4 regions of the Exiguobacterium sp. E4787 genome follow, and region 1 is predicted to be linked to each of the others. Evidence: predicted binding sites of a transcription regulator. Region 1 holds the regulator's gene; each other region holds the start of a gene.

Region 1 (2,205 bases):
GTGGACAGGAGAGATGATCACGATGGGAAAAGGAATATTATTTTTTCTTTGTGGGAAGATGGGGGCAGGGAAATCAACGGTATCCAAGCGACTCGAGCTCGAAGAGCATGCGGTACGGTTGTCCGAGGATGAGTGGTTGCAGGCACTTTATCCTAATCAGATTCATATGTTCGAAGATTACTGACGACACTCTGAACTGCTCAAACCAATCGTAGAAACAACTGTCCAGCGTATGCTTGAAGTAGGGACAAATGTCGTGATGGATTTCCCTGCCAACACAATCGGTCTACGTCAATGGTTTCTTGTCATAGCGAACAAGGTTGGGGCAGACCATCAATTGATTTATCTGAATCTTAGCGACGAGCAGTGTATGAGACGAATTGCTAAAAGGCGGACAGAAATGCCTGAACGGGCAGCATTTGACACAAAAGAAGTGTTCAATCATGTCACTTCATTTTTTGAAGCACCTTCTGAGTCGGAAGGAATTCGAATTGTCGAATATGATTAATCCGTTAATATCTTCAGACGTTTAAAAAGGGCAACCCAGTCTAATAGACGGGTTGCCCTTTTGGGTGTATGGCATAAGCATTTGCTTAAAACGCACGTTTGAAGAACGTGGACGCATAGTCGAGCGTCGTATGTAGCGTCGTCGCGAAAGCGAGTCCGAAGAAGCATGCTGCCCCGTTCAGGTCGAGCCACGATCTGACAGCTTCCTCATACGGCGTGACCGTGAGCACGAGCGTGAGCGGGAAACCGAGATAGATGACCCGGATCAGATCGCTCAAGAGCGGAAAATGCGAGAATAACGACCGATGGGGCATAATCTTCACATAAGGGAGCCAAAAGCCCCGAAGCGGTCCCCATCGATAATAGGCGTCCGACTTTAAGTCAAGGTCCGGGGAGAGCCAGAACGTCCCGATTAGGGCGCCAAGCAGGAACACGGTCGGAACATCGATGTCAATAAAAGGCGTGGCAATCGCAAGAGCACCGATTGCCACGAGATTCGTACGGGTATGTGTCTTGCCACTAGCCATTAGTGAATCGTGCGGTATACACCGATGACCTTCCCTAAAATCGACACGTTATCGAAATACATCGCTTCGAGCTCGTCGTTCTCCGGCTGGAGGCGAACTTTCGAAGCTTCTTTATAAATCCGCTTCACGGTCGCTTCACCTTCATCCGTCATGGCGACGACAATCTCTCCATTGTCGGCCGTGTTCTGTTGACGGACGAGGACACGGTCCCCATCCAAGATCCCCGCGTTAATCATAGAGTCCCCTGAGACAGAGAGCATGTAGACGTTGTCGGAACCGACGACGTGGGCCGGGAGCGGGAAGTGCTCTTCCACGTTCTCAATCGCCGTGATCGGCGTACCGGCCGTGACTTTCCCGATGACCGGCACGTACATGACGGCATCATGGTCTTCCACGACTGACATCTCTTCATCTAAAATCTCGATGGCACGTGGCTTCGTCTTGTCACGTCGAATCAATCCACGCTTCTCTAGACGGTCCAAGTGGCCGTGGACGGTCGAGCTCGATGCGAGTCCGACTGCCTCTCCGATTTCACGAACGGAAGGTGGATACCCTTTCGCCCGGACCTCGGCTTTTATAAAATCAAGAATCTGTTGTTGTCTTGCTGACATTTTTTTCAATGGATTTCACCTCGATTATGTCGAATAACCTGCGAACGCATCCTATTCTTTATGGGTTTAGTTTAACACAAGAACACATGAGCGCACAAACATTCGTTCGTTTTTTTCTACTTGACCGAACAGAAGTTCTTGTTTTATGATGAGAACAGATAAACGAACAGACGTTCTCGAGAACGTGTATTCTTATTCCCAGGAGGTAATCGTTATGAGAGACACAATCAATGGAATCATTTTAGTCGGCATGTTGGCACTTGGAATGTTCGCGTTTTATATGGTCGGGGAGATGCGCCACGACGTCGATGTCGTCGCGACCGAACCGGTGATCGAGCACAGCGTCGAAGAAGAAGTCGCCTTGACGGAGGCCGAGTCGCTCGAGGCACAGCTTCTCGCCGAACGCGCTGAGAAAGAAGACGACAAGACGACGTGGTTCGCCGCCGAATAATCTTTTCTGATTGCGAACAGCCCCCGAAACTGTGTATCGTAGAGGGCGAATGGAAAGAAAGGAAGTGACGGGATGCGAGTCGTCATTTATTGTCGCGTGTCGACGAACA
Region 2 (2,205 bases), on a different contig from region 1:
GGCGAACCGAGTTTCGATTTCGTCTGCCCCTCGAACTGGAGGAATTCTTCCGGGATCCGTACCGAGACGATGAGCGTCAAGCCTTCGCGGACGTCACCGCCGTCGAGGTTCTTGTCTTTTTCTTTCAACAATCCGTTCTTACGGGCGTATTCATTCACGATGCGGGTCATCGCCGTCTTGGCGCCGACCTCGTGTGTGCCGCCGTCACGAGTCCGGACGTTGTTGACGAACGAGAGGACGTTCTCAGAATAGGCGTCCGTGAACTGGAAGGCGAGCTCTAGCTCGATATCGTTCTCCGTCCCTTCGAAGTAGACGATCGGATGGAGCGTCGCCTTGTCGTCGTTCAAATATTGGACGAACTCGGCAATCCCTTCCTCGTAATGGAACGTCTCTTCTTTATCCGAACGCTCGTCCGTCAACGTGATCGTCAATCCTTTTAACAGGAATGCCGATTCACGGAGCCGTTCAGCGAGCGTGTCGTAGTTATATGTCGTCGTCGAGAAGATCGAGGCGTCCGGTTTGAAGTAGACGCTCGTCCCCGTCTGACGCGTCTTTCCGGTCTCGAGGAGCGTCGTCTGCGGAATCCCGCCGTCGGCAAACGTCTGCTCGAACACTTTGCCGTCGCGATAAATCGTGACGAGGACCTTGCTCGAGAGTGCGTTCACGACCGAGGCGCCGACCCCGTGGAGTCCACCTGACGTCTTGTAGCCACCTTGGCCGAACTTACCGCCGGCGTGGAGGACCGTGAAGATGACCTCTGGCGTCGGTTTGCCGGAGGCGTGCATCCCGGTCGGCATACCACGCCCGTGGTCGCGTACCGTGATCGCGTCATCTTTATGGATGGTCACGTCGATTTGGCCACCGAATCCGGCGAGCGCCTCATCGATCGCGTTATCGACGATCTCATAGACGAGATGGTGCAAGCCGCGATGGTCGGTCGAACCGATATACATCCCCGGACGTTTCCGAACAGCAGTCAGTCCTTCGAGCACCTGGATGGCGTCTTCATTGTAATTAAATAAGTCTGTTGACATCTTCGTCACCTCAATTTCGAACACACGTTCGTTTTTCTATCCTATTGTATAGCTGTTTTTAGATTCTGGCAAGCCTCCCTCCGCGAGCGGGGCTCGTGAAAAAAAGGAGACCTACCAAGGAGGTAGGTCTTAACCGAGAAGGCGGGCGTGCTCGACATAGATGCATCGATTTTCGATGTAGTCGAGTCCGGCATCGCGAGCGATCCGCTCGGCGTCCGGGCTGGTGAGCCCGAGCTGGTTGAAGACGAGACCGACATCCCCATGTCGGACGGCATCTTCGGCCACGCCGGCCAAATACTCATTGCGTCGGAAGACGTCGACGATATCGACGCGCCCCGGGATGCTCTCGACCGTCGGATAGACTTTGCGTCCGTTCCACGTCTCGAGCGTTGGATTGACAGGGATGACTGTGTAACCTTGCAAGATCAAATAGTCTGCGATTTGGTTCGCGGTCTTGTTCGGGTTCGCTGACACGCCGACGACAGCAATCGTCTTCGCCTCGGTGAGCCATTGTTTCAAACGTTGATCGTCCATCCTGAAATCCCCCTTTTGTTTACGTTCTCAGTGTACCTTTACCTGAATCACCGTTTCAAGCTTTATTTTCTTTTATCATACAACTGTAACTCTTTCAAATTTTTAAAACAAATCAATTGGTTCACCATAACTTATTATGTAAACCGGATTATATGACGTTATTTCTCCGGATCACAGGTCGATGTGTGTCTCGGATGAAAATGAAGTGTGAACAAACGTTGCGTGAAATAGATATTTCACGCAATCATAATGACGTATTCAAGACGTTTTCGAGGTTGGGATTGACTTGATTCTCGAACGCCCATGGGCAAATCGATGACAGTTCGGTATACTAAGATTCAGGAGGTGTTCGCGTGGGAACTGCCTATGAGGAACGTCGCGGTACACTATATAATTACCGCATCACTTTTTACGGGAACGCGCTCGCTTGGCTCATCCACGTCGTGTTCTTGATCACGTTTTGGCAACTCGGCGTCACGGTACTCGCCTGGTCGAATCTACTCAGCATTCTCTATTACACGTTATCCTTTTATTTTGTACATAAACGATTGTATCGGGCGTTCTTCGTCGGTCTGTTCGTCGAAGTCGTCTATAACGCGATTATCTCGACGGTCGTGCTCGGTTGGGGTGCGAACGT
Region 3 (2,205 bases), on a different contig from region 1:
GCCTAAAATTCAGGGTAAGCAAACAGAAATCGAAATTCTAATTCGTTCAGGTTCCATTCATGGCATCATCGACACCAAACATTACCCGAATGGATTTGGCTTAACGCAACAGCTCGCGAATTACATGGCATCAGAGTACATTCAAAACTATATGACATATGACGATAGTAAGCTTGAGTTTTATGGATATGTCACCTCTGGAGGCTTTACGGGTGAGAAAAAATTAAAGTCAATCACGTCTCTTGCGGAAAAATTAACAGGTGAAACGATCGAAGGATTAATGATCACGCGTGAGGTGTTGATTGGTTTTCTAGATTATTGTTTGGAGAATCAAATCCCTCGAGAAGAACGGGTCCGTTTATTTATTGAGAATGCTAAAAACAAAGGATTCAATGATTTAAAGCAATTCGTATAAATCAAAATACAAATCCAGTTATATAAGTGAATCGTGCCGCGAAGGGAAGAACAATTGTGTTCTTCCCTTCTATTTTTGGAAAGTCGAGGAGCGACACTTCGTTTCGTGACGCAGACTTCGAACAACCGCCAGGGCGTTAGTCTATCGATTGTTCCACGTGAATGATTGCCTCGAACGGCACATGGATGATCCCGTCCCTTTGATTGGCCAGCTCGACGGTCCGCTCCATGTAGTTTGTCCGGTGCACGAATCCTCTGAATCGTTTCATCTCCCGCTCCTCCACATATTTCACCTCCACCAGATTCCCACTGAAAATTGCATCATTCAGCACGTTTTCATAGACCGATAGGACCTGTTCGTCGATATCAGGCATCTCGATCTTTTGAATTTCTTTATAGTATTTCGTCAGTAAGGCTCTGTGTTCGGGCATGAGAAATGGGATCCATTTCAGCTCACCTCGATCGCGATACATCGTCATCACAATTCTCCTTTCATATAAACGAACATTTGTTCTTATTTTATACCCGATTTATCTCGTTTGAACAGCTCTTTTTTGATTATTGATCCGTGCGTCCTGTTTCCGTACTCTAGCTCGCTGGTCATCGGTGCAAGGGACGTCAAAAAAATGACGCGCCCTCCGGCCCGTCTTCCTCCGCTTTTGGCTCAAAGCAAGGCTTTTCGCTCGTTGGCTACGGAAGCCTAGTCCTGCATGCGCTCTACGCATTTTTTTGAGGCTCTCTCTGCGGTCGCCCTTGCACCGTCTCCCGACGCTCGCTTCGTTCCCGTCAACAGGACGCACAACGGTGTTCGTTCTGAGGTCAGCTTATCCGAAAGGGGACAAACCAACATGGAACTATCGTCAATCATCGAGGTCATCCGTATCAAGCAAGAGATTCGAGAAGAAATGGTCGCCCTCGAGCACGCCGTCATCCAATCACCTGACAATGCTCGGCAAATCGGGTCATCATTCATCGGGGATGATGACCGTGAGGTGTTCCTCGTCATCATGTTGAACACAAAGAACCGGGTCATCGGCGTCCACCGGGCGCATGTCGGGAGCGTCAATTCGAGTGTCGTTCACCCGAGAGAAATCTTCAAATGCGCGATTTTGAACAATGCCTCGTGCATCATCGCCTGTCACCAACATCCGAGCGGGGACCCGAGCCCGAGCCGGGAGGACATCCTCGTCTCCGAACGGTTGCATGAAGCGGGAGACCTCATCGGCATCCCGGTGCTCGACCATCTCATCCTCGGTGCGGACGAGTCATATGTCAGCATGAAACAGCGAGGTTACATGGGTTGAATGGAAAGGAGCGGGGCCGGGGGACCGGTCCTGTTCCGTCCGGTAAGGGCAAGGAGGAAAAACATACGTTTTTCTTTTATGGGATTTGCGACTCGCGTTGCTCTCGCCTGGATCCAGAATTCGGATCCGGGAAAAGGAATGTTTTCGCGTGGCGAAAACAAATGATTTGGTGAGAAGTCAAAGGCATAAAGAAATCATGTTGCTCTGTCTTTTCATGAATGTGTATTTGAGATGTTTGGATTGATGAAGAAATGAGTGCTTGTTTGGTGAAAATGGCCGTTTTTCCTACGTAAGCCCTGGGCTTGTTTCAAACAAGCCCAGGGCTTATATGAAACAAGCCGAGATGTCGAGTGGTCAGATTCAAGGTATCGTTGAGCTATCAACAGGAGAGGATGATTCAAATGAGTCACACATTGGACCAACAAACGATCAAAGAGATGAAAGAGGTATTACTTAGAAGACTTCCTGAACGGATGGACATCGATCC
Region 4 (2,205 bases), 400 kb from region 1:
CATAAATAGAGCAACTGCTCATCCAAATCGGGTAGCTCGATCTTTTGGACGTGGGCGTAATATTTCTTCAGGAGCGCCACGTGCTCGGGCATGAGGAAAGGGATCCATTTCAATTCACCGCGGTCTTTGTATCGGGTCTGGCTCATGACGATTCACCTCCTTGTTTATGTCCGCCGATTAACCGCTGGCGGGTACGGAGCGGACTGTCTTTCAGTAAACTCGACGCCGGGCGGATCGTGCCGCGCCCGAAGCGGACGTTCAAGCTATCGACGAGGTCGAGGAAGTCGAACCGGCGTGCCCGGGCCCACTCGTCCTCGAAGAATGACAGCTGGACGTGGTCGCTCCTTGGCTCGAGTTTGCCGAGGGCGACCGAGACGTAACGAACCGCCTCCGTCTCGTCCCAGGCGTCGAGGAAGAGCGTCAACAACACCGGCAAGAACTCGCGCTCGTCCGCTGTGAAGCGGGCGAGCTTTTTTTGTTTGCTGAAGCCGCGCCGCTCGCTCGTCCGGGTGTAGCGGACGCCGAGATGGACGCTGCCGCCGACGAGTCCGGCCTGCCGCGTCCGCATCCCGACCTCCACGGCGATGGCCTGTAAGACGAGCCGGATGGCCGCGTACGTCGCATAGTCTTTCATGAGCGTGATGCCGTGGCCGATCGTCCGGGGCCGCTGCCGTTTCGCCCCGAACAAAGAGCTCGGTGGGAGGATTGTCGGCGACTCATCGATGCCCCAGGCGTGGTGCCACAGCTCGGCGCCGATGACGCCAAACTTCTCATGGAGCGTCTCGAGCGGATAGCGGGCGAGGTCGCCGATCGTGTCGATACCGAGCCGCCGGAGATGGACTTCCATCTTCGCGCCGACGCCCCACATCTTGCCGATCGGGGCCGGGTGAATTAATCGTTCGACGTCGTGGAGGAAACAGCTGGCGACACCCGTCTTCTTCCCATGCAAGTCTAGGACGAGCTTGGCGAGGACGTTGTTCGGACCGATGCCGATCGTGACCGGGATGCCGGTATAGCGGAAGACGGTCGAGCGGATGAGGCGGGCGACGTGCGCATCGTTCCCGAACAGCCGCTCCGTCCCCGTCAAGTCGACGAGCGTCTCGTCGACCGAGTAGACGCGGATTGCCTCCGGGGGTGCGAACTGATGCAAGATGTGGACGATTTGCACGGATACGTTCAAATAGTGGCTCATCCGGGCCTCGGCGTAGATGATGTGCCGCCGCTCGTGCCACGGCAACCGGTCGATGTGGAAGCGCCGGGAGCCGGTCTTGATCCCGAGTTGTTTCATCGGCGGTGTCGCGGCGAGGACGAGGGCGCCGTGATCTTGGAGGTTTGATAAGACGACGAGCTTCGTCTTGTACGGGTTCAACTTGCGGGCGGCGCACTCGCAACTGGCATAGAATGAGACGCTGTCGATACAAAAAATCCGACGTCGCATAGCCACCTCTCCTTTTTTTACGAACAAGCGTTCTGTTTTTCTCATCGTATCACGGTCTCACGCCGTCTCAAATAGAAATTGAAAAAGAATTTGTTAGATTTGAAATTTGAGGATTAATTTACAAAAAACAGATGGTTGCGTTTACAAGCTGATGATATAGTAAAAGATGTTGGGACATTTTTAGAAAAAGGGGAAATGGATATGAGAACAGCTTTAAAATGGACGATTGCGACAGCGCTCGTATTACCGGCGACGTTACCGCTCCACGCACCGAACGTGCTCGCGTCAGAAGACGTTGTAAAGCTCCGCTTCTTGGAGACTACAGACTTACATACGAACATCACGAACTACGACTATTTTCAGGACAAAGTCGACAACACAATCGGGTTGACGAAAGTCGCGACGCTCATCAAACAACATCGCGAGGAAGCAGGAACTGACAACACGTTCTTGTTCGACAACGGGGATACGCTTCAAGGGACGCCATTCGGGGATTACGTCCGCGAACAGCATCAGAAAGCACCAGGCGCGTTCGAACATCCGATGTATCAAGCGATGTCGGCACTCGAGTTCGATGCGGTCACACTCGGGAACCACGAGTTCAACTTCGGGCTCCAGTTCTTGTATGACGCGATGCAAGGATCGAAAGGCAAGCTTCGCTTTGTCAACTCGAACGTGAAGGACTTGTCGGGCGAGCCGATCGTCTCGAAATACAACGAGAACGGACAAGAAGTCCAAATCATCGAACGCCAAGTCGTCGACGGGGA

What was found. The regulator LexA, encoded in region 1, represses DNA repair genes until DNA is damaged. The targets are predictions, from matches to a motif close to CGAACATATGTTCG.
Region 2: the regulator LexA is predicted to act here: its motif matches at 1,052-1,065, upstream of parE (DNA topoisomerase IV subunit B).
Region 3: the regulator LexA is predicted to act here: its motif matches at 916-929, upstream of KNP80_RS14385 (YolD-like family protein).
Region 4: the regulator LexA is predicted to act here: its motif matches at 1,459-1,472, upstream of KNP80_RS02455 (Y-family DNA polymerase).

The regions. Positions count from the first base shown of each region.
Region 1 covers NZ_JACSLY010000001.1:79,850-82,054, reverse strand. The annotation lists partial or broken gene KNP80_RS00430 (P-loop nucleotide/nucleoside kinase family protein) at 1-508, shown strand, start outside; gene KNP80_RS00425 (metal-binding protein) at 594-1,034, opposite strand; gene lexA (transcriptional repressor LexA) at 1,034-1,654, opposite strand; gene KNP80_RS00415 (hypothetical protein) at 1,860-2,096, shown strand; gene KNP80_RS00410 (YneB family resolvase-like protein) at 2,169-2,205, shown strand, end outside.
Region 2 covers NZ_JACSLY010000008.1:62,333-64,537, reverse strand. The annotation lists gene parE (DNA topoisomerase IV subunit B) at 1-1,034, opposite strand, end outside; gene KNP80_RS10200 (CoA-binding protein) at 1,164-1,568, opposite strand; gene KNP80_RS15990 (GGDEF domain-containing protein) at 1,922-2,205, shown strand, end outside.
Region 3 covers NZ_JACSLY010000016.1:39,674-41,878, reverse strand. The annotation lists gene KNP80_RS14390 (AlwI family type II restriction endonuclease) at 1-415, shown strand, start outside; gene KNP80_RS14385 (YolD-like family protein) at 552-893, opposite strand; gene KNP80_RS14380 (JAB domain-containing protein) at 1,263-1,718, shown strand; gene KNP80_RS14375 (hypothetical protein) at 2,120-2,205, shown strand, end outside.
Region 4 covers NZ_JACSLY010000001.1:479,125-481,329, reverse strand. The annotation lists gene KNP80_RS02460 (YolD-like family protein) at 1-146, opposite strand, end outside; gene KNP80_RS02455 (Y-family DNA polymerase) at 143-1,438, opposite strand; gene KNP80_RS02450 (bifunctional 2',3'-cyclic-nucleotide 2'-phosphodiesterase/3'-nucleotidase) at 1,640-2,205, shown strand, end outside.